DNA from 3 places in the Citrobacter portucalensis genome. Region 3 is predicted to be linked to each of the others. Evidence: predicted binding sites of a transcription regulator. Region 3 holds the regulator's gene; each other region holds the start of a gene.
What was found. The regulator LexA, encoded in region 3, represses DNA repair genes until DNA is damaged. The targets are predictions, from matches to a motif close to TNCTGTATGTACATACAGNA.

Region 1 (8,031 bases), on a different replicon from region 3:
CAGCTGACCAGCTGACCGGGCTGCTCAGTCAGACTACCGGATGGAAACCTACGCAGGCTGATATTCGCTCAGTGCTTCAGGAACTGGGAGCAGGGCAGTTTGCTCCTGCAATCAAGCCCGAAGTCGTAGAGGATGATGAGCAGCAGCGACTGGAAGAAGCCCGAGAAAAAATGAAGAGCTTCCTCTGATACTCAAATTGAGGCGCACGGTATATCAGTCCATTTAGTTGTGTATGCCGGCGACAGCATTTCTCTTTTCATCTGCCAGTCCGGCGCTATTCCGCGCCCAGCAAACCATACCTTCCCGAGCCCTGAGTGGTTTATGCCATCCAGGGCTTTCATTAGCTCCTCGCTTCGTTCCTGCGGCTTAACGTCATCGAAAAGATTTAACTGTGCTACCCCCGTAGGAGTGAAGTCATTCAGCATTACTCCAGCCTTTGCATATCGATGCCCGTCGAGCCAGATACAGTCCAGGGCTTTTACTGAGGCTTTAATGATGTCCCGGGTGTCGCGTGTGGGTACTAGAAGCTTTTCACTGGCCACGTTGCCGTAATACGGTTCGTTGACTGCGAAAGGGGAGGTTTTGATAAAGACCGATATGTGCCGGCAGAACTGATGTTCTCCCCGCAATTTTTCAGCCGCGCGTTCGGCGTACTGGCAGATAGCCTGTCGCAACGCTTCGTAAGTCGTGATGCGCTCTCCGAATGATCGGCTGCAGACAATCTGCTGCTTCGCGGGCGGGGCCTCTTCAAGAGATATACAGGCCTCACCGTTCAGCTCGCGTACGGTCCGCTCCAGCACCACGGTAAAGTTCTTGCGTACAAAGGCAGGGTTCATGCGCGCCAGCTGCAGCGCAGTCGTCACGCCGTATGTATTCAGCTTTTTGCCTATGCGGCGACCAACCCCCCAGATTTCCTCCACTGGCTGCAGTGAGAGCAGTTTCTCCGTCCTACGGAGATTGCCAGTAGTCAGGGCCAGCACGCCACCAAATTGCGGCCACTCCTTAGATGCCCATTGCGCTGATTTTGCTAAAGTTTTTGTCGGTCCCATCCCGACGCCAATTGTCAGTCCGGTTCCTCTTAGGACATGCTCGCGCAGCTGCCGTCCGAAATCTTCAAAGTCAGTACAGCCATCGATGCCGCGAATATCCAGGAACATTTCGTCGATACTATACTGCTCAACGCGGGGCGCCAGTTCTTCCAGATGTGCCATGACCCGGTTGCTCAGACTTGCGTACAGCTCATAATTACTGGAAAACGTAAGGACTTTCTCCGGGAACTGCATTGCTTTTAGCTGAAACCAGGGGATCCCCATTTTGATTCCAAGCCGCTTCGCTTCCTTCGATCTGGCTATAACACAACCATCATTATTGCTAAGAACAACCACTGGTTTATCACGTAAGTCAGGACGAAAGACCTTCTCACAACTCGCATAGAAGCTGTTCACATCTGCCAGGGCGAACATCATTCATGTCCCCGGGTTTTGTGTACAAAGGCAGTTACGACACCGAAAATTTGCAGGTTCTCCGGGTCTGGCCATAGAGTTGGGTAGGCTGGGTTCATCGCCTGGAGTCCAGGCCGTGGCCTCAGCAGCAATCTCTTAACCGTGAACTCTCCCTCTATCTCAGCTATGACGATGTCTCCGTGTTGAGCCTGTTCGGCTTTATCGACGATCATCAAGTCGCCCGAATGCAGGCCGATGTCGGTCATCGAGTTGCCGATAGCTCGTACAAAATAGGTTGAGCTGGGCCGCGATATACAGTACTGGTTCAGGTCTAGTTCGGCCTCCACGTAATCCTGGGCCGGTGAGGGGAACCCGGCCTGGCAGCGATCGCTATAGAGAGGGATGGGCGTCAACTCAGGATTGCTGTCAGCACGTATAAACTCAAACATAACCACCTCAAATAATACTGTTTGCATATACAGTATTATTGCCTTATTGAAGACACTTTCAAGTATTGATTTTTTGCTGCCTTTAACCCTCTGTAGTTCCTGGAAAAACTCCACCGGTGATGTGGTATCTTGCTCTCGTTGAGAGCTGGGTTACTTATCCACAGAATCGGGGGATAACGATGTGGGTATATCCAATGAAGTCACTTTGCTGCTCTATTGCAGTCAGATTATCTCCAGCCATCGCTTAAACAGTTGCACCGTGCCGGCAAAAATAAAGTCGCCTGCAACTGCACCCGTTCGCACTCCCTCTGGTCGCTTGCGCTGCGGCTTTGCCTCCGGAACTTGATTTTTGCCTGATGGCACGTTGCCGCCTGTCACTTATGGCGGGAGACATCCTCCCGTACGTAAAAAGCTACGGCAGAAGAAGCCTGGTAAATCAAACGAAGGAGCACCCTATGAATCTTTATATGACTCTTGCACCAACCCGCAGCCGTCAGATCCTGTCAGAAAACAACTGGCCGTCGTCAGTCGTTGTCCAGCCTGATGCGAACTGTTATTGCTTCACTATTTCGGGCCATATCACTACCGAATCTATTATGGCGATGCTGCCGGCAATTGCTTCACGTGGCCATCTTGATGTCCGTGCGGTCCATGGCCTGCAGCAGATGTGCAGTGATCTCAATCTGTGTGCAAGCGTCAGCGGCGAAATCCTGAAAGGTGATCCCTGTTTTCGGATTGATTTTGAGGAGGCGAACCCGGTCGGTATTGGCCTGGCTGAAGCGATTGAAGCCGATTTGATGGTCCTGTGCCGTCAGATCTTCATTGATGCCGGCATTATTAACGACATGACCGGAGCCCAGTATGAAGGGATCAATATTTTTGAACGCCAGACACGCCACTTCTGGGTTTTTGGTGAAGCGTGGAATGATATGCCGCCGCTGATGCGCCCGGATGCTGAACAACAGCAACTATGGCTGACAGAAATTTTTCACCATGGGGCCGCAGTCGTTGCCGTTGGCCTCGCGATTTACCGTGATTTTGACATGGTCCGTGAAGGTGACCGCAGCGCCGGCATTTGCATTATTCGTCCGGGAGCGCCAGTACGCCATTGGCTACCTCTGAACGTACTCCATGATCTGGCTGATGAGGTGCGCCAACGCATCATCCACGACCGGGAACTTAGCGCTAGTTTTTCCTGAATATGTCCCCGGGAAACCGGGGCTCATCATCTCTCCCCAGCCATCCACTGCCGGCATTGAACCGGCAGCGTCTGGTTATCCCATCTTCAGGCATGGGTGCGCCGTGCCTTCACTATAGCCCGACTGTGGTGAATGCAAGGGAAGCTGCGCCGCCAGCTGCGCCCGGCCGCCTAGGATTTAACGTCTTATCGCCGTTCCTTCCGTCGGTTTTCCGCTCAATTTTCACGGAAAACCCGTCCGGAACGCCTCTGCTATTACCGGCTACCGGCCTTGCTGGCGCCCTTGCATTAACCACTGATCGTCGGGCTGTCGTGTCGGCACGGCGCAGATGGGTGCCGGGTTAAGGAGGGAAATATGTTTAAGCTGACGTGTATTACGCTGGATGATGGCCAGCATGCGGTGTTTCTCAATGGCCACTGTCTGGCCAGTGACGATGTAAGTGGCCATAAGTTTTCCCTGGGGGAGATCCTTGAGCGTCTGTCCCGGCTACCAGGCGTTCAGACCGAAATGGTGAAATGGCCGGTACCGCCAGGAGACTGGGAGTGGTTTGATGTGGCCAACGCAGTTTTCCCGGCACCTGGTCTGTGGCGTCGTGAAATGACTGTATCGGGGATGATTGCCAGATTGCAGCAACATCCTCTGGATGCACTTTGTACAGGGACGTTCTGGCTGGCCGACGATTTCCTTTCGCTCGATAACACGCTGGACAACGAGACGATTGAGGCTGCGATGGCACTCGCTGATGAATGCCATGATGCCAATATCGGTTTCAACTGGGATCACCTGCAGTGGGCGATTGAAGAGGCAAAGAAATAATGAATACCTGGTTGATTGGCGTCGATATCGAAGTTTCTGATCTTGAGTTTCCGTCATATTTCCTGATCCAGGCGGAGAGTCTGGCGCTGGCGGAAGCCGGGGTTGTTTATATGGGGAGAACCTGGTGGCAGGAATGCCTGGAAGAGAGTGATGGCTGCCGATGGGCTTATCGTTCCGGAAAGTCGGTCTGGTTTAACAGCATCACACTGCTTGATGATGTTGAAAGTTCTATCCTGCAGGGGCTTAAATTCCTGGATGCCTGGGTTGTTACCGGTGATCTGACAAGCCCGCGGGTTCAGAATCAGTTCAACGAACACTGGGACGAATTCACCCGCTAACCGTGGCCGGGCTGCATTGTCAGCCCGCCAAATCAGCCATAAGGATGTCGTGGACTCCGCTTTTTATGCCGCGCCGGTGTCGCGGCGGGTGTCAACGCCGTGCCTCCACTATAGCCCGACTGCGGTTAATGCAAGGGACATGGCCGGGCCATCTCCACCATCGCCCGGTCGCAGTAAATTTTTTATGTTTTTCAACGTTCTTCCCGTCGTTCTCTCGCTCAGGTTTCGCTCGATAACCGTCCAGACCGTTTCTGCTTTTTATCTGCGCTGCGGCCTCCGGTTCCGCCCTTGCATTTCCCGCGGATCGTCGGGCTGTCGTATCGGCACGGCGAAGCAGTCGCCGCGTCGAGACAAGGAGAAAACTATGACCACCGCTTATCGCTTTATGCACCGTCACACCCGTAACACGCTGGTTGCCCGTGGCTGGCCAGCCACGATGGATATCGATACCAGCCTGAATTATTCGCGTGGGGAAGGCGTCGCTTTCTATGGCCAACTGGGGGCGTCCGATCTGCTGCGCCTGTTGCCTGAAATTGCGCTGCGTGGCCTGATGCCGGATAGCGCACTGAATGAACTGCTGCCATTAGTTAGCGGGAGCGATCTGATTGTTCGTCTTTACCGCAACTCGCTGGGCCACCGCAAAGCCCACGCTGGCACGATTTCGCTGGAATACGATAACTGTCCTGCCGGGATGTCGGTAAAACAAATCCTGTGCCTCCTGAAAGCCCTGCGAGACGAAATCAACCATGTCTGTAGCTGTGTCGCCGCTGCCGGATACCGCCTGACAGAAGCCCTGCGTCCTGCTGCTGATCCTCTGGTGTTTACCCGCCGGACGCGCAACTTCACGCTCTCCGTGATTGAAGTGGAAGCCGGAAGCGATGATACCGAGTGGGATAACGACACTCTCGACGCGCGCCTGAAAGCCGTCCTCGACGGGCAGGAAACGTTTCGTCGCCTCCAGATCCGTCTCGAATGTCACGGTCGCGTTGTTGGTGTCACGGACGTACCGTTCGCGCTGCGTCACCCGGACAGCCCATCACGCGTATGGTTTGAGCGCCGCTGGTTACGTGATGCGGTCAGCGAGGCCCGCGTCGAAATTGACGCGATGATGCGGTCATTCTCCGGAATCCGGATTGCTGCGTGACCGACGGGCGGGGCAGATTGCCCCGCAGTTCTGTACAGGAATCGGATGTCGCGCTGCTCCGCTATACCAGCGCGACCTCCACGCTGTTACGGGCGCGCGGGGGATGAGATTTCGTGCGGTCTGCGGCTAACGCCGTGCCTTCACTTTAGCCCGACCGCTGCGTATGCAAGGCACGTGGCTGGCGCCACCTCCACCGTCACCCGGTCGCAGTTATTTTTGATGATTATCGGCGTTCTTCCCGTTGTTTTTCTGCTCAAAAATTCGCAGAAAAACCGTCCAGACCGCCTCTGCTTTATCTGCGCTGCGGCCTCCGCTTCCGACCTTGCATCCTCCGCTTTTCGTCGGGCTGTCGTGTCGGCACGGCGTAAGCCGGTACTCAGATAACCTGGACTATGGAGGGAACACCCATGAACACTATCACCACCACCCCGGCGGTATACGTTGGCACTTATCACAAATACAACTGTGGCAGCCTGGCCGGAAAATGGTTTGATTTGACCGATTTCGACGAGAAAGAAGACTTTCTGGAAGCCTGTCACGCGCTCCACGCGAATGAGCATGACCCGGAACTGATGTTTCAGGACTGGGAAGGCATTCCTTCTCAGTTTGCCTCTGAAAGCTCTGTGGACTGGGATTTCATCGATGCCTACAAACAGGCGAAGGATGTAGGTAAGGACGCGGCATTTATCGCGTGGGCCGAATACAGCGGCGAATGCGACTTTGACGCGTTCGAAGACGCCTACTATGGCGAGGCCGTGAGCGAAGAAGATTTTGCTGTGGACTACGTGAACGAACACAGCCTGCTGGCGGCTATCCCTGAGAGCCTGCGCGGCTACTTTGACTATGACGCGTTTGCCCGTGATTTGTTTATCGACACTTTCAACTTCATTGATGGCTATGTTTTTCGTCGCTAATTCTGATAAGGCAGGGGAAACCCTGCCGGAAAAAGGTTCCCTATGAAAATGACACCTGAAACACGCAAAATTCTGAAACACTACAAAACTCTGGTAAACGAACGCCGCAGGGAATTAGGCCTCAGACCCATAACGACGCCAATGCTCCTTGACGATATTTGTGATTTGTTGACTCGTCGCGAGCAACTATTTATCGGCGGCCAGTTTATCCAGCAAAAAGTTAAATATTAGTCCCGGAGGCGGCCAATGAGCCGCCTGTTCGCGCGCGGGAAAACCCTGTCATCCCTGCGGGATGACGGCAGGGGAAAGCGCCTGCGGCGCATTCCCTCCGCCGGTGAAGCCGGTGATGAATCAGTTCTGAAATCTGCTTTTCCTGCTGTCGTTTCTGAAACATGCTGACCTGCGTGGGCGTGGGCGTGGGCGTGGGCGTGGGCCGCGTGGCCAGAACCATAACCAGAACGATAAAAACCGGGGCTTTCAGATACTTTTTTTCCACGGGCTGGTTGACCCGGGCGACTTCCCTTCGGGAACCGGGGCTGTCATGCTTCGCACCGAGCCAGCTGCGCTGTCTCTGCCCGGCCCTCCGGTAAACCTTCGGGCAGCGGGTTTCCATCCCAGGCTGTCGCAACGTCAAAGGCTGGCTTGCAGCGACCGTTCCGGTCGCGCCGCCCTGTCGCGCCGTTCCTGCGCTCGATGCACCCCGTTCCGGGGTGTAAGGGGCAACGTTGTTGACGTTGCCGTCTCTCTCCCGCCACTTCCTCTGCGTTCATTCCCTGCTGAGTGCCTTTCCGGTCGCTGATACCGCCACAACCCGTCTTGCTGGCCAGGACCGCCGGGGCTTTATCAGCAAATTTTTTCCGGACGAGCCGGAATAAATTTCCCGCTAATCCTGGACAGCTTCACCGGGCCGTGCCCGTTACGCTCTCGCGGAAAGGTCCTCCGCAGAGTGTGAAAACACCAGAAAGAGGACGGCAGGAGAGGCTTTGCCTCTGAAAACCAGACCAGAGGGGTTTTGTGATGTGCAAATCGTTGAAGGATTTTCTGAATCAGCCTGAGTCATTACGGCAGCCTACGGCTGAGGATCATGCGCTGGCGGCGCTGCTGAATGGCGAAGTCGTCAATGCTCCTGCGCCACTGCTTCCGTTGGGCGCTTTTACACGCGAAGACGCGAAAAACGTGTCTGCGTATTACTCCAATGTGACGTTAGAAAACGACCAGTCATCGCATTTTCAGTTAGTTATGCGTGACGAACATGAGCAGTTGATTGAACGGGTCTGGAATTTCCAGCCGGATGCCGGACAGGTACTGAACGGCTACCTGAAAAGTCACGGCAGGGCAGTACAGCAGTAAACGAAAGGTGTTCTGCGGAGATGCACCTCCGCAGAACGCGACAATCATTAAAATGGAGGAAATAACGATGTCAGTAGCAAATGTTAAAGCAAAATCAGCCAAAAAGGCCAATCCGAAGAATAAAGTTATCAGCGCAGAACTGAAAAGTGCGCTTGATTCCGCTGTTATCACATACGTTCCGCTGTCCGATCTTATTAAATCTCCGCTGAACGTGCGTACCATCCCTTACACCGCTGACAGTGTTAAACGTCTGGCTAACTCGATTGAAAACCTCGGGCTTCTGCATAACCTCGTGGTTCACATGCTGCCGGAGGGCAAATCCGGAGTTGCTGCAGGTGGTAGACGTCTCACCGCACTGAATCTGTTGTGCGAGACGGGA
Region 2 (8,031 bases), 1.3 Mb from region 3:
GGCAAAATCGGGAACGGTAGGGCGCATCTTGCCTGGTATGGATGCTCGACTGTTGGCTGTTCCGGGAATTGAGGACGGTGGGCGTTTACAGCTGAAAGGTCCTAATATTATGAGCGGCTATTTGCGCGTCGAAAAACCTGGCGTGCTGGAAGTGCCGACAGCAGAAAATGCGCAAGGTGAGATTGAGCGCGGCTGGTATGACACCGGAGACATCGTGCGCTTTGATGAAAACGGCTTTGTACAGATTCAGGGGCGCGCTAAGCGATTCGCTAAAATTGCCGGAGAGATGGTTTCGCTGGAAATGGTTGAGCAACTGGCGCTGGCGGTATCCTCAGACAAAATGCACGCCACGGCGATCAAGAGTGATGCCAGCAAAGGTGAGGCGCTGGTGCTGTTCACTACCGACAGCGAGCTGACACGTGAAAAACTACAGCAGTATGCGCGGGCGCACGGTGTACCTGAACTCGCCGTACCGCGTGATATTCGCCATCTGAAGCAACTCCCCTTACTCGGCAGCGGTAAGCCGGATTTTGTTACGCTGAAAAGCTGGGTCGATGAGCCGGAAAAACAACATGAGTGAGTCAGTGCACACTAACACTTCAATCTGGTCCAAAGGGATGATGTCCGTTATCGCCGCGCAGTTCCTGTCGGCGTTTGGCGATAACGCGTTGCTGTTTGCTACGCTGGCGTTGCTGAAAGAACAATTCTATCCGGACTGGAGTCAGCCAATCCTGCAAATGGTGTTTGTGGGCGCTTACATTCTGTTTGCCCCCTTTGTGGGACAGGTGGCGGATAGCTTTGCCAAAGGCAGAGTGATGATGTTCGCGAACGCTCTGAAACTGCTGGGTGCGGCGAGTATTTGCTTCGGCATTAATCCGTTTCTTGGGTATACGCTGGTGGGAATCGGCGCGGCGGCGTATTCACCGGCCAAGTACGGCATTCTCGGTGAACTGACTACCGGCGACAAACTGGTGAAGGCTAACGGCCTGATGGAAGCCTCCACCATTGCCGCGATTTTGCTCGGTTCTGTCGCCGGCGGCGTTCTGGCCGACTGGCACGTGATTGCCGCGCTTTCTGCCTGTGCCCTGGCCTATGCTGGCGCCGTGGTGGCTAACCTGTATATCCCGAAACTGGCCGCGGCTCGTCCTGGCCAGTCCTGGCATCTGGGGAAAATGACGCGCAGTTTCTTCTGTGCCGCCTCCTCGCTGTGGCGCAACGGTGAAACACGCTTCTCGCTGGTGGGAACCAGCCTTTTTTGGGGCGCGGGCGTTACGCTGCGTTTTCTGCTGGTGCTGTGGGTCCCGGTGGCGCTCGGCATCACCGATAACGCCACACCGACCTACCTCAATGCCATGGTAGCAATCGGGATTGTGGTCGGTGCGGGTGCGGCCGCGAAGCTGGTAACGCTGGAAACCGTGTCGCGCTGTATGCCTGCGGGGATCCTGATTGGCGTCGTGGTGCTGATTTTCTCTCTTCAACATTCGCTGCTTCCGGCCTACGCATTGCTGATGCTTATCGGCGTGTCGGGTGGCTTCTTTGTGGTGCCGTTGAATGCGTTGCTGCAGGAACGGGGTAAGAAAAGCGTCGGCGCGGGTAATGCGATAGCGGTGCAAAACCTGGGTGAAAACAGCGCGATGCTGTTGATGCTGGGGGTTTACTCACTGGCGGTGCTAGTGGGGATCCCGGCAGTTGCGATTGGTATTGGATTTGGTGCGCTGTTTGCGCTGGCGATTGCGGCGCTGTGGATTTGGCAGCGCCGCCAATAGTCTGTTGTATGCTGTTGCCGGATGGCGGCGTTGCCTTATCCGGCCTACAGGATGCTCACTTTGTAGGCCTGATAAGCGTAGCGCCATCAGGCGCTAACTGTTACGGTGCAGGATAGGTATACACCTGATGCACCGCTTCAATCTCTGCCAGTACTTCTTCGCTCAACTCCAGATGCAGGCTTTCAACGTTGGTTTTTAGCTGCTCCATCGTCGTGGCGCCCAGCAAAGTGCTGGCGACAAACGGCTGACGACGCACGAATGCCAGCGCCATTTGCGCAGGATCCAGATTATGGCGTTTCGCGATATCCACATAGGCCGCAACGGCTTTCTGCGTCTGCTCGCCGCTGTAGCGCGTGAAACGGCTAAACAACGTATTGCGTGCACCGGCAGGTTTCGCGCCGTTCAGGTATTTCCCGGTTAACGTACCGAAGCCCAGGCAAGAGTAAGCCAGCAGCTCAACGCCTTCATACTGGCTCACTTCAGCCAGTCCAACCTCAAAGCTGCGGTTCAGCAGGCTGTAGGGGTTCTGGATGGTGGCGATGCGTGGCAGATCGTGTTTGTCCGCCAGGTGCAGATAGCGCATCACGCCAAACGCGGTTTCATTAGAAACGCCGATGTAGCGAATTTTCCCGGCGCGCTGAAACTCGGCCAGCGCGTCCAGCGTATCGAGAAGGGAAACGACCGGCGCGGAGTCTGTCCAACTGTAGCCTAACTTACCAAAACAGTTGGTCGGGCGCTGCGGCCAGTGAACCTGATACAGATCCAGATAATCGGTTTTCAGTCTTTTCAGGCTGTCGTGCAGCGCTTCACGGATATTTTTACGGTCCAGCGCCTGATTCGGTCGAATGCCGCTGTCGTTGTTACGTGATGGTCCGCTGACCTTAGACGCAACGATCAGCTTTTCGCGGCTGCCGTGTTTGGCGAGCCAGTTACCTACGTAGGTTTCGGTGAGACCCTGGGTTTCAGGACGCGGCGGTACCGGATACATCTCGGCAACGTCGATCAAATTAATGCCCTGTGCTACGGCATAATCGAGCTGTGCATGTGCGTCGGCTTCGCTGTTTTGTTCACCAAACGTCATTGTGCCCAGCCCCAGTGTACTGACTTCCAGCGAGCTGTGGGGTATACGGTGATATTGCATAGCCGTTTCCTTTTTATAATCACGACATAAGGATTATAAAAATGGCTGAGGGAAGAGAAAAAGGGAAGTAAAATTGTTAAGGCCAGCGCGCTGCTGACCTCAACCATCAGCGTTCAATGATTTGAGACACATCATCGCGGTTAATCTGCATCGCATTGCCCTGCTGGTCGTGATAGCTCACCAGACCGGTATCATCGTCAATTTCTGGTTTTCCATCGGTCAGGATCATTCGACCATCTTTTGTCGCCATTACATAATCGCTGCTGCATCCGGAAACGGCAAAAGCCAGTCCTACGGCGGAAATCAAAACTGCCCATTTTTTCATCTGCTTATCCTCACATGGCCTGCGTCTGACAATAGTTTAGTAATAACGCGAAGTTGTGCAGGGTGAAAGCAGTAAAATCTTAAACTGTGAGAAGGGGTAGGTGTGGCTGGCATTCGCTCCCCTTGCGGGGAGCGATGGATTTCATCAGAGCGGATTTTTTTTATTACGCCACAGGTTCAGGGTCTCTACCGCGATAGAGAAGAACATGGCGAAATAGATATATCCTTTCGGAACGTGGACGTCGAAACTTTCCAGAATCAGCGTAAAACCGACCAGAATCAGAAACGAGAGCGCCAGCATTTTCACCGAAGGGTGGCGATCGACAAACTCGCCAATTGGGCGCGCGGCAAACATCATCACGCCTACGGCAATCACCACCGCCGCCATCATAATAAACAGATGATCGGACAAGCCAACCGCAGTAATCACGGAATCCAGACTGAAGATAATGTCTAACAACATGATCTGCACAATCGCGCCCAGGAAAGAAGATACGCGGGTTTTTAACCCCTCTTCCTCACCTTCAATGGATTCGTGGATCTCCTTGCTGGCTTTCCAGATCAGGAACAATCCCCCCAGCAGAAGGATCAGGTCGCGTGCTGATATCGCCTCGCCAAACAGCTCGAATAGCGGGTTTGTCAGCCGCGTGACCCAGGCGATAGAAGCCAGCAGTGCCAGACGCATGATCATCGCCGCCGCCAGCCCAATACGTCGGGCATGATTGCGTTGCGCTGTCGGGAGTTTAGCTACAACCAGAGAAAGGAAAATAATATTGTCGATCCCAAGAACGATCTCCAGCAGCGTCAGCGTACCGAGCGCAAGCCAGGCGTTAGGATCGGTTATCCATGCAAATAACATCGAACAAAGTCCTGCCAAAAAAAAGAAGCGGTAATTATAGGCCCGTAACGCGGCGGGTGAAAGGCCGGACGGTGCCTATTGCGCCTGGAACAAGAAATGTCGCTCAAGCAATGCGCGGGTGAAGTTCTTTTTCAGGTAAAAGCCGCGTGGCAGGGTCAGGATGGGTTCGCCGTTGGCGCCAATGGCCTCGGTAAGCGCGCGGGCGTTGGCGGCTTTAGGACGCAGTTGCAGTACTTCCCCATGGCGAGCGGTGATGCGTTCGACGTGGCCTAGTACAATCATGTCCATTAGTTCTTCCCAGTCCAGCCGTAATTGCTGCTCTTCTTCTTCATTCGGGCTCCACAGCAGGGGAGAGCCGACGCGGCGCTCAGCCAGAGGGATGCTGCGTTCGCCTTCTACCGGGATCCACAGAACACGTTTGAGTTTGTGTCGTACATGGCTGGTTTCCCAGGTGACGCCGGTATTGCCGGTTAACGGTGCCACACACACAAAGGTGGTTTCCAGCGGTCTGCCAAGACTGTCCACAGGGATCGTTTTCAGCTCCACGCCCAGCGCCGCAAAATCCTGCTCTGGTTTACTGCCCGCGCTGGCACCGAGCCAGATTTCCAGCAGGACGCCAATCCAGCCTTTATCGCGCTTAAGATCCTTCGGCGTAACGATTCCCGCCATTGCCGCTAATTCTCCTAACGCGTAGCCCGAAAGCTGCCGTGCCTGGCTCAGCAACTGGGCTTCAGATTCAGGGGGAGAAAGCAACGGACGGAGTTCTGGCATCGGGTTAACCCTTAGGTGAAAAAATGAGCAGTGATTTTATACCGTGTGGACAGAGTTTATCTTTTTCCACATGCTTTATTCAATTCTATGATTTATATTGGTTTTTAGATTCACGTTCGCGGAGTTGCGCAACAGCGAAGCGGGTTTTCCAATTCTGGTCACTGACAATGAACAGGATCTTACACCATGTTATCCACAGAAAGATGGGATAACTGTGAAAAACCCCCACTACTGTTTCAATTTACAGCCTTGACGTGCGACGAAAATCGAATTTTCACACAAATTGTGCCTAACTTATTGGCATAATCTGTGGGTAAAACCAACGCTGGTCGATCTTTCATCAGCGTGAAGATCGTATGCGTGATGCACATCACATTTCTGTGTGTTAATCTGCGTTGATCGGTTTTAACTTTATGAATGTATAAGAGTATTTTTGATACGTGACGAATGTCTTATTCGGACTGTTCTGGGTTTTCCCATAGTAATTCCGTACTTCTTCACAACTATATCCACAGAAAAGGTGAATAAAATCGCCTTGCTTGCCCTTCTTCTGTTTATAACTCGGCCTTTAACTGTGAGTTATTCAATTGTTATTAGAATATCGCACCCTTAACAGAGTGGTTTACCGCCCCTCAGGAGTGTGAAACAATCGTTTGTATATAAGGTTTATGTTGAGGTAGTCCGGTGATTGATGACGATGGCTACCGCCCGAATGTAGGGATAGTAATTTGTAACCGCCAGGGGCAGGTCATGTGGGCCCGGCGATTTGGTCAGCACTCCTGGCAATTCCCACAAGGTGGGATCAATGCAGGAGAGACAGCAGAGCAGGCGATGTACCGGGAACTCTTTGAGGAAGTGGGTCTCAGTCGTAAAGATGTACGGATCCTTGCTTCTACTCGTAACTGGTTGCGTTACAAGTTACCGAAACGTTTGGTGCGTTGGGACACAAAGCCGGTTTGTATCGGCCAGAAACAAAAATGGTTTCTTCTGCAATTGGTCAGCAGTGATGCTGAAATCAATATGCAAACCAGCAGTACACCTGAGTTCGACGGCTGGCGCTGGGTGAGTTACTGGTATCCGGTTCGACAGGTGGTGTCATTTAAACGCGATGTCTATCGCAGGGTGATGAAAGAATTCGCAAGTGTTGTCATGGCGCTTCAGGAGAGCACTCCTAAGCCACAAAGCGCACCTGCGTACAGACGTAAAAGAGGTTAAGCTACGCAAATTATGCTCACCCGCCTGCGCGAAATAGTCGAAAAGGTGGCCAGTGCTCCGCGTCTGAACGAAGCGCTGAATATACTGGTTACCGACATCTGTCTTGCGATGGATACAGAGGTCTGCTCGGTCTATCTGGCCGATCACGATCGACGTTGTTATTACCTCATGGCGACCCGGGGACTAAAAAAACCACGTGGTCGCACTGTCGCACTCGCGTTTGATGAAGGTATCGTTGGCCTGGTTGGCAGGCTGGCGGAACCTATCAACCTCGCCGATGCGCAAAAACATCCCAGCTTTAAATACATTCCTTCGGTAAAAGAAGAGCGTTTTCGTGCATTCTTAGGCGTACCGATCATTCAGCGTCGCCAGCTTTTAGGTGTGCTGGTGGTGCAGCAGCGTGAACTGCGTCAGTACGATGAAAGTGAAGAGTCTTTCCTCGTCACGCTCGCCACGCAAATGGCGGCCATACTTTCGCAGTCGCAGCTAAACGCGCTGTTCGGCCAGTACCGTCAAACGCGCATCCGTGCGCTGCCAGCCGCTCCCGGTGTGGCAATAGCCGAAGGTTGGCAGGATGCGACGCTGCCGTTGATGGAACAGGTCTACCAGGCTTCAACGCTGGATCCTGTGCTTGAACGCGAGCGACTGACCGGTGCGCTGGAAGAGGCGGCGAACGAATTCCGCCGCTACAGTAAGCGTTTTACCGCTGGGGCGCAGAAAGAAACGGCGGCGATCTTTGATCTTTACTCGCACTTACTTTCCGATACCCGTCTGCGCCGCGAGCTGTTTGCGGAAGTGGATAACGGTTCGGTGGCCGAGTGGGCGGTTAAAACGATCATCGAAAAGTTTGCCGAACAGTTCGCCGCGCTGAGCGATAACTACCTCAAAGAGCGGGCCGGAGATTTACGCGCGCTGGGCCAGCGCCTGCTGTTCCACCTTGATGACTCTATCCAGGGGCCGAATGCCTGGCCGGAACGCTTTGTGCTGGTGGCGGACGAACTTTCGGCGACCACGCTGGCGGAGCTTCCTCAGGACCGGTTAGTTGGCGTGGTTGTCCGGGACGGCGCAGCCAACTCTCATGCGGCAATTATGGTGCGTGCGCTGGGTATCCCTACCGTTATGGGGGCCGATATCCAGCCGTCGGTGCTGCATCGCCGTACGCTGGTGGTGGACGGTTATCGCGGTGAACTGCTGGTCGATCCGGAACCGGTATTGATCCAGGAATACCAGCGTCTTATCAGTGAAGAAATTGAGCTGAGCCGCCTGGCGGAAGACGACGTCAACCAGCCAGCACAGCTGAAAAGCGGCGAGCGCGTGAAGGTGATGCTCAATGCGGGCCTCAGCCCGGAACATGAAGAAAAGCTGGGTAGCCGAATCGACGGCATTGGCCTGTATCGCACCGAAATTCCGTTCATGCTGCAAAGCGGTTTTCCTTCGGAAGAAGAACAGGTTGCGCAGTACCAGGGTATGCTGCAAATGTTTAACGACAAGCCGGTGACCCTGCGTACGCTGGATGTCGGCGCCGATAAACAGCTGCCCTACATGCCGATCAGTGAAGAGAACCCCTGCCTTGGCTGGCGAGGGATCCGCATAACGCTCGATCAGCCGGAGATCTTTTTGATCCAGGTTCGCGCTATGCTGCGTGCGAATGCGGCAACCGGAAACCTGAGCATTTTGCTGCCGATGGTAACCAGCATCGATGAAGTGGACGAAGCGCGACGTTTGATTGAACGCGCCGGACGCGAAGTGGAGGAGATGATCGGTTACGAGATCCCGAAACCGCGCATTGGCATCATGCTGGAAGTTCCGTCGATGGTGTTCATGCTGCCGCATCTGACAAACCGGATAGACTTTATCTCGGTTGGAACCAACGACCTTACCCAGTACATACTGGCCGTCGATCGTAACAACACACGGGTAGCCAGCATTTATGACAGCCTGCATCCGGGGATGTT
Region 3 (8,031 bases):
TGGCCGCACTTGGCGTGTTTTTAGACAACTCAGCCAGGTAAGCAAAACCGCCGACGCTGTCCAGTTGTCCCTGAACTTCCAGCGACTCTGCCAGCGTGATCAGATCGATGGGTTTTCCCATCTCCTGCAGGCGATGCATTTCCGTGAAGATATGCCGGTGCGGACGGGTATAAAAATCTTCCGCCACCACACGCTCGGCGACATCGTCCCAGCGTTCGTTATCCAGCATTAAACCGCCCAACACCGACTGTTCCGCTTCAATCGAGTGCGGCGGTACTTTCAGCCCGGCGACCTGGGGATCGCGCTCACGAGCATCAGTCTGTTGTTTGTTGAAGGGTTTATTTCCTGCCATAGTGAATGGAGTTACCGAGATAATGATTGGGTCGAAAGATTACCACATTTCTTTTGGAGGAAGCATGGCAACACGTATTGAATTTCACAAGCATGGTGGCCCTGATGTACTCAAGGCGGTGGAGTTTACGCCCGTAGACCCGGCGGAAAACGAAATCCAGGTCGAGAACAAAGCGATTGGGATCAACTATATCGACACCTACATCCGCAGTGGTCTTTATCCGCCGCCATCTCTGCCCAGCGGGCTGGGTACCGAAGCCGCCGGCGTAGTCAGCAAAGTTGGCAGCAAAGTAACACACATTAAAGCTGGCGATCGCGTGGTGTATGCCCAGTCTGCTCTTGGCGCCTACAGCTCAGTGCATAACGTTCCGGCCGATAAAGCCGCCATCCTGCCTAACGCTATCTCGTTTGAACAAGCTGCCGCCTCGTTTCTTAAAGGGCTAACCGTTTTTTATCTGTTACGCAAAACCTATGAAATCCAGCCTGACGAACCGTTTTTATTCCACGCAGCCGCAGGTGGCGTCGGTATGATTGCCTGCCAGTGGGCAAAAGCATTGGGTGCGAAGCTGATTGGTACTGTCGGCAGTGCGCAAAAAGCGCAAATTGCGCTGCAGGCTGGCGCATGGCAGGTCATCAACTATCGTGAAGAGAGCATTGTTGAGCGAGTGAAAGAGGTAACTGGCGGTAAAAAAGTGCGGGTGGTGTATGACTCGGTGGGGAAAGATACATGGGAAGCCTCGCTGGATTGTTTGCAGCGCCGGGGACTAATGGTCAGCTTTGGTAATGCTTCCGGGCCGGTTACTGGCGTGAACTTAGGCATTCTGAACCAGAAAGGTTCGCTCTACGTGACCCGTCCTTCTCTACAGGGTTACATCACCAACCACCGCGAATTAACCGAAGCCAGCAATGAGCTTTTCTCGCTGATTGCCAGCGGAGTGATCAAAGTGGATGTCGCGCCTGGTCAAACGTTCGCACTGCACGATGCACAGCGTGCTCATGAAGTACTGGAAAGCCGTGCCACGCAGGGATCGAGTTTGCTAATTCCTTAAGATGACGGGGAAAGAAAGAATTAGGGCTTCCCGCAGGAAGCCCTTTCTTTTTTAGTTCGGCTGTATGTAGGGTACAGCTCGATGAATTCGTTAACCTGGCAATAGTGACAGATTTGATAATCAATTCCTATTTGGTTCTAAAGGCAATGTTGCAGGTTGTGACGTACCGCTCAATACCTTAGTAAAACCGGCGGTTATTGCGCTGATACTGTGGGACTTTTGGCGCTTTTATCGTCTTGATCACCCACACCACGGCAACAGCCAGTAGCAGCCAGGGCAACAGTTTAATCATCAAGGCAAATAGTCCGCCCAGAAACATCACGGCGGTGGCTACGACCAATGCGGCCAGAACGCCCAGCAAAGATACGCCGGTGACCATCAGCATGATAAAAAATCCAATCACAAAAAGTAGTTCCAGCATGGCTCTCTCCCGAAATGAAATTCTCTCCATTGCTTTACAAGAAACATGCCAAAAATAATGCGTTGATTTATAAAGAAAACGCCCCGCGACAAAGCGCAGGGCGTGGTGAAATTAACTAACTTTTGGTGAAAACTTAACCCTTGTCTGCCACCAGCTTCAGCGCGTGCTCCAGAACGTTAATATCTGCCCCGGCTTTATGTGCATTCTCGCTCAGGTAACGACGCCACTGGCGCGCACCGGGAATACCCTGAAACAGCCCCAACATATGGCGTGTCACATGTCCCAAATAGGTTCCCTTACTCAGTTCACGCTCAATATACGGGTACATGGCACGCACCACGGCGACTGGATCGGAATCTTTGGTGGTAGCTGCAAAAATCTCGCGGTCAACGGACGCCAGAATGCCTGGGTTTTGATACGCCTCACGCCCCACCATCACGCCATCCATATGTTGCAGATGAATTTTCGCTTCTTCCAACGATTTAATGCCGCCGTTGATCGACATCGTCAGATGCGGAAAATCGCGCTTTAACTGATAAACACGGTCATAATCCAGCGGTGGAATTTCGCGGTTTTCTTTCGGGCTTAACCCTGACAGCCAGGCCTTGCGGGCGTGAATGATAAACATCTCACATTCGCCTTTGCCAGATACCGTGTTGATGAAATCGCAGAGGAATTCGTAGCTGTCCTGGTCATCAATGCCGATACGAGTTTTCACCGTAACCGGAATCGACACCACGTCGCGCATCGCTTTGACACAATCGGCGACCAGTTGCGCATTCCCCATCAGGCAGGCACCAAACATACCATTCTGTACGCGGTCGGAAGGACAACCCACGTTGAGGTTAATTTCGTCGTAGCCCCGCTGTTCAGCGAGCTTAGCACACTGCGCCAGCGCCGCAGGATCGCTCCCGCCCAGTTGCAATGCGACCGGATGTTCTTCTTCGCTATACGCCAGATAATCGCCTTTACCATGAATGATTGCCCCAGTGGTTACCATCTCCGTATAGAGCAGCGTCTGGCTGGACAGTAAGCGCAAAAAGTAGCGGCAGTGTCTGTCCGTCCAGTCGAGCATCGGCGCGATAGAAAAACGATGAGCGGGAAAAGCGGTAGACTGAGATTCAGGCAGCATGGCGAATATTCAAGCATCCGGTTAAAAAAGGGGCGCTACTATAGCATAGACCGTTACGATAGTGAGCCACATCCTCGCGGCTCACTCCCCCTGACCCTAAACAAAAGCTATTTACGCCCCGGTTTTCCGTCGTGAGATCCAAAAAACTGTGGCGGATGGTCGACCCAGCGATCCTCACGTGTAGCGGCGTAGACCGGGTTAAGCGGATAATAAATGCGGTTGTATTTTTTGTTCGCCTCACCCACGACTAACAGGCGCACCTCTTCACTGGTGTTATTGATAAAGGTATGGCACACGCCTGTACCTGCCGGGAAACCGACGCTGTCGCCCGGTTCCAGCTTCCATAAATACCCGTTAATCCAGGCCTCAGGATAACCTTCCAGCACGTAGATAAATTCTTCTTCATCGCTTTCAGCGTGCGGGTACGACGTGCGCCGACCCGGCGGCAGGCGTTCATGATGAATGCCGAGTCGTCCTAACCCCAACTTGCGGGCAAGCGGCGCGCCAATAGCAAATAGCTCATCGCTGTCAGGATAAGTGGAGTCATCAGCCCCCTCAACCTCACGCCAGTGGCGAATACAATCGGGTCTTTTCATGGTTATTTTCCAGTATTGCGATGCGTCAGGTATAGCACACCACGGTGGATCTCGGCGTTTTAAGCAGAACATGTTAAAGTAAGGGATTAACCTTCCACGCAAATCGAGGCGCCAAATGGACAAAACCACTACGCAAGAGTTATTGGCTCAAGCTGAAAAACTCTGCGCGCAACGCAACGTGCGGCTTACGCCACAACGCCTCGAAGTACTGCGTCTGATGAGCCTGCAGGAAGGTGCGATCAGCGCCTATGACCTGCTCGACCTGTTGCGGGAAACTGAGCCACAGGCTAAACCACCTACCGTATATCGTGCGCTCGATTTTCTGCTGGAACAAGGTTTCGTGCACAAGGTGGAATCCACCAACAGCTATGTGCTTTGTCATCTGTTCGATCAGCCAACCCACAGTTCCGCAATGTTCATTTGCGACCGCTGTGGCGTGGTAAAAGAAGAGTGTGCGGAAGGCGTGGAAGACATTATGCATACGCTGGCGGCAAAAATGGGCTTTGCACTGCGGCATAACGTTATTGAAGCCCACGGGCTGTGTCCGGCCTGTGTGGAAGTTGAATCTTGCCGCCATCCTGGCGAGTGCCAGCATGACCATACGATTCAGGTGAAGAAGAAAGTTGGGCGCTAGGTAAGCGGGAGAGCGTACATCCTTGTACTCTCAGGAGGGAAGGGTTAATTACCAGCGGTAATCATTACGTTTTTCCCAATCGTTAACTTCTTTCTCCGCCTGATCTTTCGCGTAACCGTAACGCTCCTGGACTTTACCGACCAGTTGGTCACGTTTACCTTCAATGACCGTCATATCATCATCGGTCAGTTTGCCCCATTGCTCTTTCACTTTACCTTTAAACTGCTTCCAGTTGCCGCCGACTTCGTCTTTATTCATCATCAAGTCCTCATCGTTAGGTTGTGAATAGCGAGAGTGCCATGTCCAGACACATGCTGTTTTTGCTGGACGTGAGAATAAGTGTAGTCAGTGATTCTGGGTTTTATTTACTATTCGGAATTTTTAACCATCCCGCTCAGGCAAACCAGGTTCCATTACGCCAGTGACGTCGCCAGATAAAGGCCAGTGAAAGCCCGCGCAACGCCAGGAAAACGGTTAACGCCAACCACAAGCCATGGTTTCCCAGCCACGGCAAAGTCAGCAGCGTTAATGCGAATCCTGTGGCAGCAACGGCCATACTGTTGCGCATTTCTGCCGCGCGCGTCGCGCCAATAAACATTCCGTCGAGCAGATAACACCAGACACCCACCAGCGGTAACACCACCTGCCAGAAAAGATAGCGATCGGCCAGCTGTTGGATCTGCGGCAGCGAGGTCAGCAGCGCAACAATCTGCTCGCCAAACAGGGCATAAACCAGCGAAAACAAAATAGCCACAATACCGGACTGTCGGCAGGCCGCCCGCCAGACGTCCTGCAACTGGCTACCATCTCGCGCCCCATAGGCCTGGCCCGAATGCGCTTCCACGGCATAGGCAAATCCATCCAGCGCGTAGGCGGTAAAGGTTAACAGGGTCATCAGAACGGCATTAACCGCAATGATATCGCCTCCCAGACGCGCACCCAGCACCGTGATTGCGCCAAAACAGAGCTGCAGCAGTAGCGAGCGCAACATGATGTCACGGTTAAGCGCCAGCAAACGGCGGAAGTTGCCACGCCACGCCTGCTTCAGCATTGCCAGCGAAATTCCGCGCATATGCAGGACTTTGCGCACCATCATCAGGCCGATCAGCAAGGTGGCATATTCAGCAATCACCGTTGCCAGTGCCGCACCTTGCACGTTCATATGCAGGCCCATCACCAGCCATATATCGAGCACAATGTTGAGAATATTACCGACAATCAACAAGATAACCGGCGCACGCGCATACTGAACGCCAAGCAGCCAGCCGAGCAGCACCAGATTCGCCAGCGAGGCGGGTGCGCTTAACCAGCGAATTTCGAGGAAACGTCGGGCCTGCTCCAGTACCGCTTCACTTCCGCCAACAATGTGCAGAGCCAGATCGATAATCGGCGTACGAAAAAGTGCGATAAGCAACCCTGCTCCCAGCGCCAGCATGAGCGGCTGCACCAGTGCGCGCGCCAGCGCCTGCGGATTTTTCGCACCAAATGCCTGGGCGGTAAGACCGGTGGTGCTCATGCGCAAAAAAAGCAGCAGCATAAAAAGAAAACTGGTTGCCGTAGCACCAACCGCAACACCGCCAAGATAGACCGGACTATCCAGATGACCAATCACCGCGGTATCCACCAGTCCCAGCAGGGGAACGGTGATATTGGAAAAGATCATGGGTAAGGCGAGGTGCCAGAGTGCTTTATCAGAAGAGGTAAAGAAAGGCATACAGGAGGGCCTGAGAAGAAGTTAGACGTACTGGACAATGTAATGCAGGCCCGGCAAGCGCAGCGCTACCGGGCACGTTGCCGGATGGCGACGTCATCGTCTTATCCGGCCTACAGGGATTCAACAGAAAATTACAGCCATTCACCGTTACGGATGACGCCTACTGCCAGCCCTTCAATAGTGAAGTTTTGTTCGCGCAGGTCGACAACGATAGGTTTAAATTCACTGTTTTCTGGCAGGAGTTCAACCTTGTTTCCCTGCTTTTTCAGGCGCTTAACCGTAACTTCGTCATCAATACGGGCAACAACAACCTGGCCGTTACGCACGTCCTGGGTTTTATGCACAGCGAGTAAATCACCGTCCATAATCCCGATATCTTTCATCGACATACCGCTAACGCGCAGAAGAAAATCGGCGTTCGGTTTGAACAGTGAAGGATCGACTTGATAGTGGCCTTCGATGTGCTGCTGCGCCAGAAGTGGCTCACCGGCTGCCACGCGCCCCACAAGCGGTAACCCTTCTTCTTCTTCCTGCAACAGTCGAATACCGCGCGATGCGCCGGATACAATTTCCAGCACACCTTTACGCGCCAGCGCTTTCAGGTGTTCTTCAGCTGCGTTTGGGGAACGGAACCCCAAACGCTGCGCGATCTCCGCACGCGTCGGTGGCATACCTGTCTGGCTGATGTGATCTCTAATGAGATCAAACACCTCTTGTTGCCTGGCCGTTAACGCTTTCATTCCGCCCCCTGGGTGTATATACAGTTATGCTGTGAGTATATACAGCTAAAGGCGATTTTGGAACCGCAAACTGCACAAAAAACAGGAGATTTATGCAGTTGTGGAAGCCTTATCGCAAATGCGACCACAACAGGATGCCCCAAGTGATTAGAGCGACAAAAATAGACAGCAATACCGCAGCCGACCCCATATCTTTCGCCCGGCCGGAAAGTTCGTGGTACTCAGAACCAATACGATCAACCACCGCTTCAATCGCACTGTTGAGGATTTCAACGATCATCACCAGCATCACAGAACCAATCAACAACACGCGGGTAATTGCATCAACATCCAGCCAGCAGGCGATGGCGACGCCCAGCAGGACAGCAACACTTTCCTGACGGAATGCCGCCTCATTAATCCATGCGGCGCGAAAACCTTTCCAGGAATAACCTGCAGCTTTGATAATTCGGGTGAATCCAGTGGTATTATTGGCCATCAAAAAGAACCTTTTTACATTATTAGCGTCAATGTCATTGTAACGTTACCCCGTTTGTTCAGGGTGTGGCAAAGCAGCGCGAAGTATGACCGGATACCACAGAAATTCACTAAACTTTCTGATATCCTTGCAGCGCATTTGCATTATTAACCAGAGGCTTTACATCGTTTATGTCCGGCTGGCCACGAATTTACTACAAATTACTGAATTTACCATTAAGCGTCCTGGTAAAAAGCAAGTCTATTCCAGCAGAACCTGCTCCGGAATTGGGACTCGATACTTCGCGTCCCATTATGTACGTCCTACCGTACAATTCGAAAGCTGACTTGCTGACGCTGCGTGCCCAATGTCTGGTGCACGACCTCCCCGATCCCCTGGAACCACTAGAGATAGACGGAACGCTGTTACCGCGCTACGTGTTTATTCACGGCGGTCCGCGTGTATTCACCTATTACACGCCGAAAGAAGAGTCCATCAAGCTGTTCCACAACTATCTCGACTTGCATCGCAGCAATCCAGATCTGGATGTGCAGATGGTGCCAGTTTCGGTGATGTTTGGCCGTGCGCCAGGGCGTGAAAAAGGCGAGGTCAATCCGCCGTTACGTATGCTAAACGGCGTACAGAAATTCTTTGCGGTGTCCTGGCTGGGTCGCGACAGTTTTGTCCGCTTCTCCCCGTCGGTCTCTCTGCGCCGTATGGCGGATGAACATGGTACGGATAAGATCATCGCTCAGAAGCTGGCACGCGTGGCGCGCATGCACTTTGCTCGCCAGCGTCTGGCCGCTGTCGGCCCGCGCCTCCCTGCCCGCCAGGATCTGTTTAATAAGCTGTTAGCTTCAAAAGCGATCGCTCGTGCGGTAGAAGATGAAGCGCGCAGTAAAAAAATCTCCCACGAAAAAGCACAGCAAAATGCCAT

Region 1: a site for LexA is predicted at 1,907-1,926, ahead of umuD (translesion error-prone DNA polymerase V autoproteolytic subunit). Genes of this name have one in related genera too.
Region 2: a site for LexA is predicted at 5,091-5,110, ahead of mutH (DNA mismatch repair endonuclease MutH). Genes of this name have one in related genera too.

The regions. Positions count from the first base shown of each region.
Region 1 is NZ_CP092467.1:192,609-200,639, reverse strand. It holds gene LY264_RS25725 (plasmid partitioning/stability family protein) at 1-188, shown strand, start outside; gene LY264_RS25720 (Y-family DNA polymerase) at 192-1,463, opposite strand; gene umuD (translesion error-prone DNA polymerase V autoproteolytic subunit) at 1,463-1,891, opposite strand; gene LY264_RS25710 (hypothetical protein) at 2,347-3,090, shown strand; gene LY264_RS25705 (hypothetical protein) at 3,445-3,906, shown strand; gene LY264_RS25700 (hypothetical protein) at 3,906-4,244, shown strand; gene LY264_RS25695 (hypothetical protein) at 4,609-5,388, shown strand; gene LY264_RS25690 (antirestriction protein ArdA) at 5,796-6,302, shown strand; gene LY264_RS25685 (hypothetical protein) at 6,345-6,533, shown strand; gene LY264_RS25680 (hypothetical protein) at 6,549-6,701, shown strand; gene LY264_RS25675 (DUF905 family protein) at 7,320-7,652, shown strand; gene LY264_RS25670 (ParB/RepB/Spo0J family partition protein) at 7,720-8,031, shown strand, end outside.
Region 2 is NZ_CP092466.1:925,739-933,769, forward strand. It holds gene aas (bifunctional acyl-ACP--phospholipid O-acyltransferase/long-chain-fatty-acid--ACP ligase) at 1-580, shown strand, start outside; gene lplT (lysophospholipid transporter LplT) at 573-1,766, shown strand; gene LY264_RS04480 (NADP(H)-dependent aldo-keto reductase) at 1,867-2,907, opposite strand; gene ygdR (lipoprotein YgdR) at 3,014-3,232, opposite strand; gene LY264_RS04490 (TerC family protein) at 3,377-4,090, opposite strand; gene mutH (DNA mismatch repair endonuclease MutH) at 4,166-4,861, opposite strand; gene rppH (RNA pyrophosphohydrolase) at 5,546-6,076, shown strand; gene ptsP (phosphoenolpyruvate--protein phosphotransferase) at 6,089-8,031, shown strand, end outside.
Region 3 is NZ_CP092466.1:4,734,887-4,742,917, forward strand. It holds gene dnaB (replicative DNA helicase) at 1-352, opposite strand, end outside; gene LY264_RS22845 (quinone oxidoreductase) at 417-1,400, shown strand; gene pspG (envelope stress response protein PspG) at 1,579-1,821, opposite strand; gene dusA (tRNA dihydrouridine(20/20a) synthase DusA) at 1,955-2,953, opposite strand; gene LY264_RS22860 (cupin domain-containing protein) at 3,061-3,549, opposite strand; gene zur (zinc uptake transcriptional repressor Zur) at 3,665-4,183, shown strand; gene LY264_RS22870 (CsbD family protein) at 4,232-4,441, opposite strand; gene dinF (MATE family efflux transporter DinF) at 4,578-5,897, opposite strand; gene lexA (transcriptional repressor LexA) at 6,029-6,637, opposite strand; gene LY264_RS22885 (diacylglycerol kinase) at 6,747-7,115, opposite strand; gene plsB (glycerol-3-phosphate 1-O-acyltransferase PlsB) at 7,286-8,031, shown strand, end outside.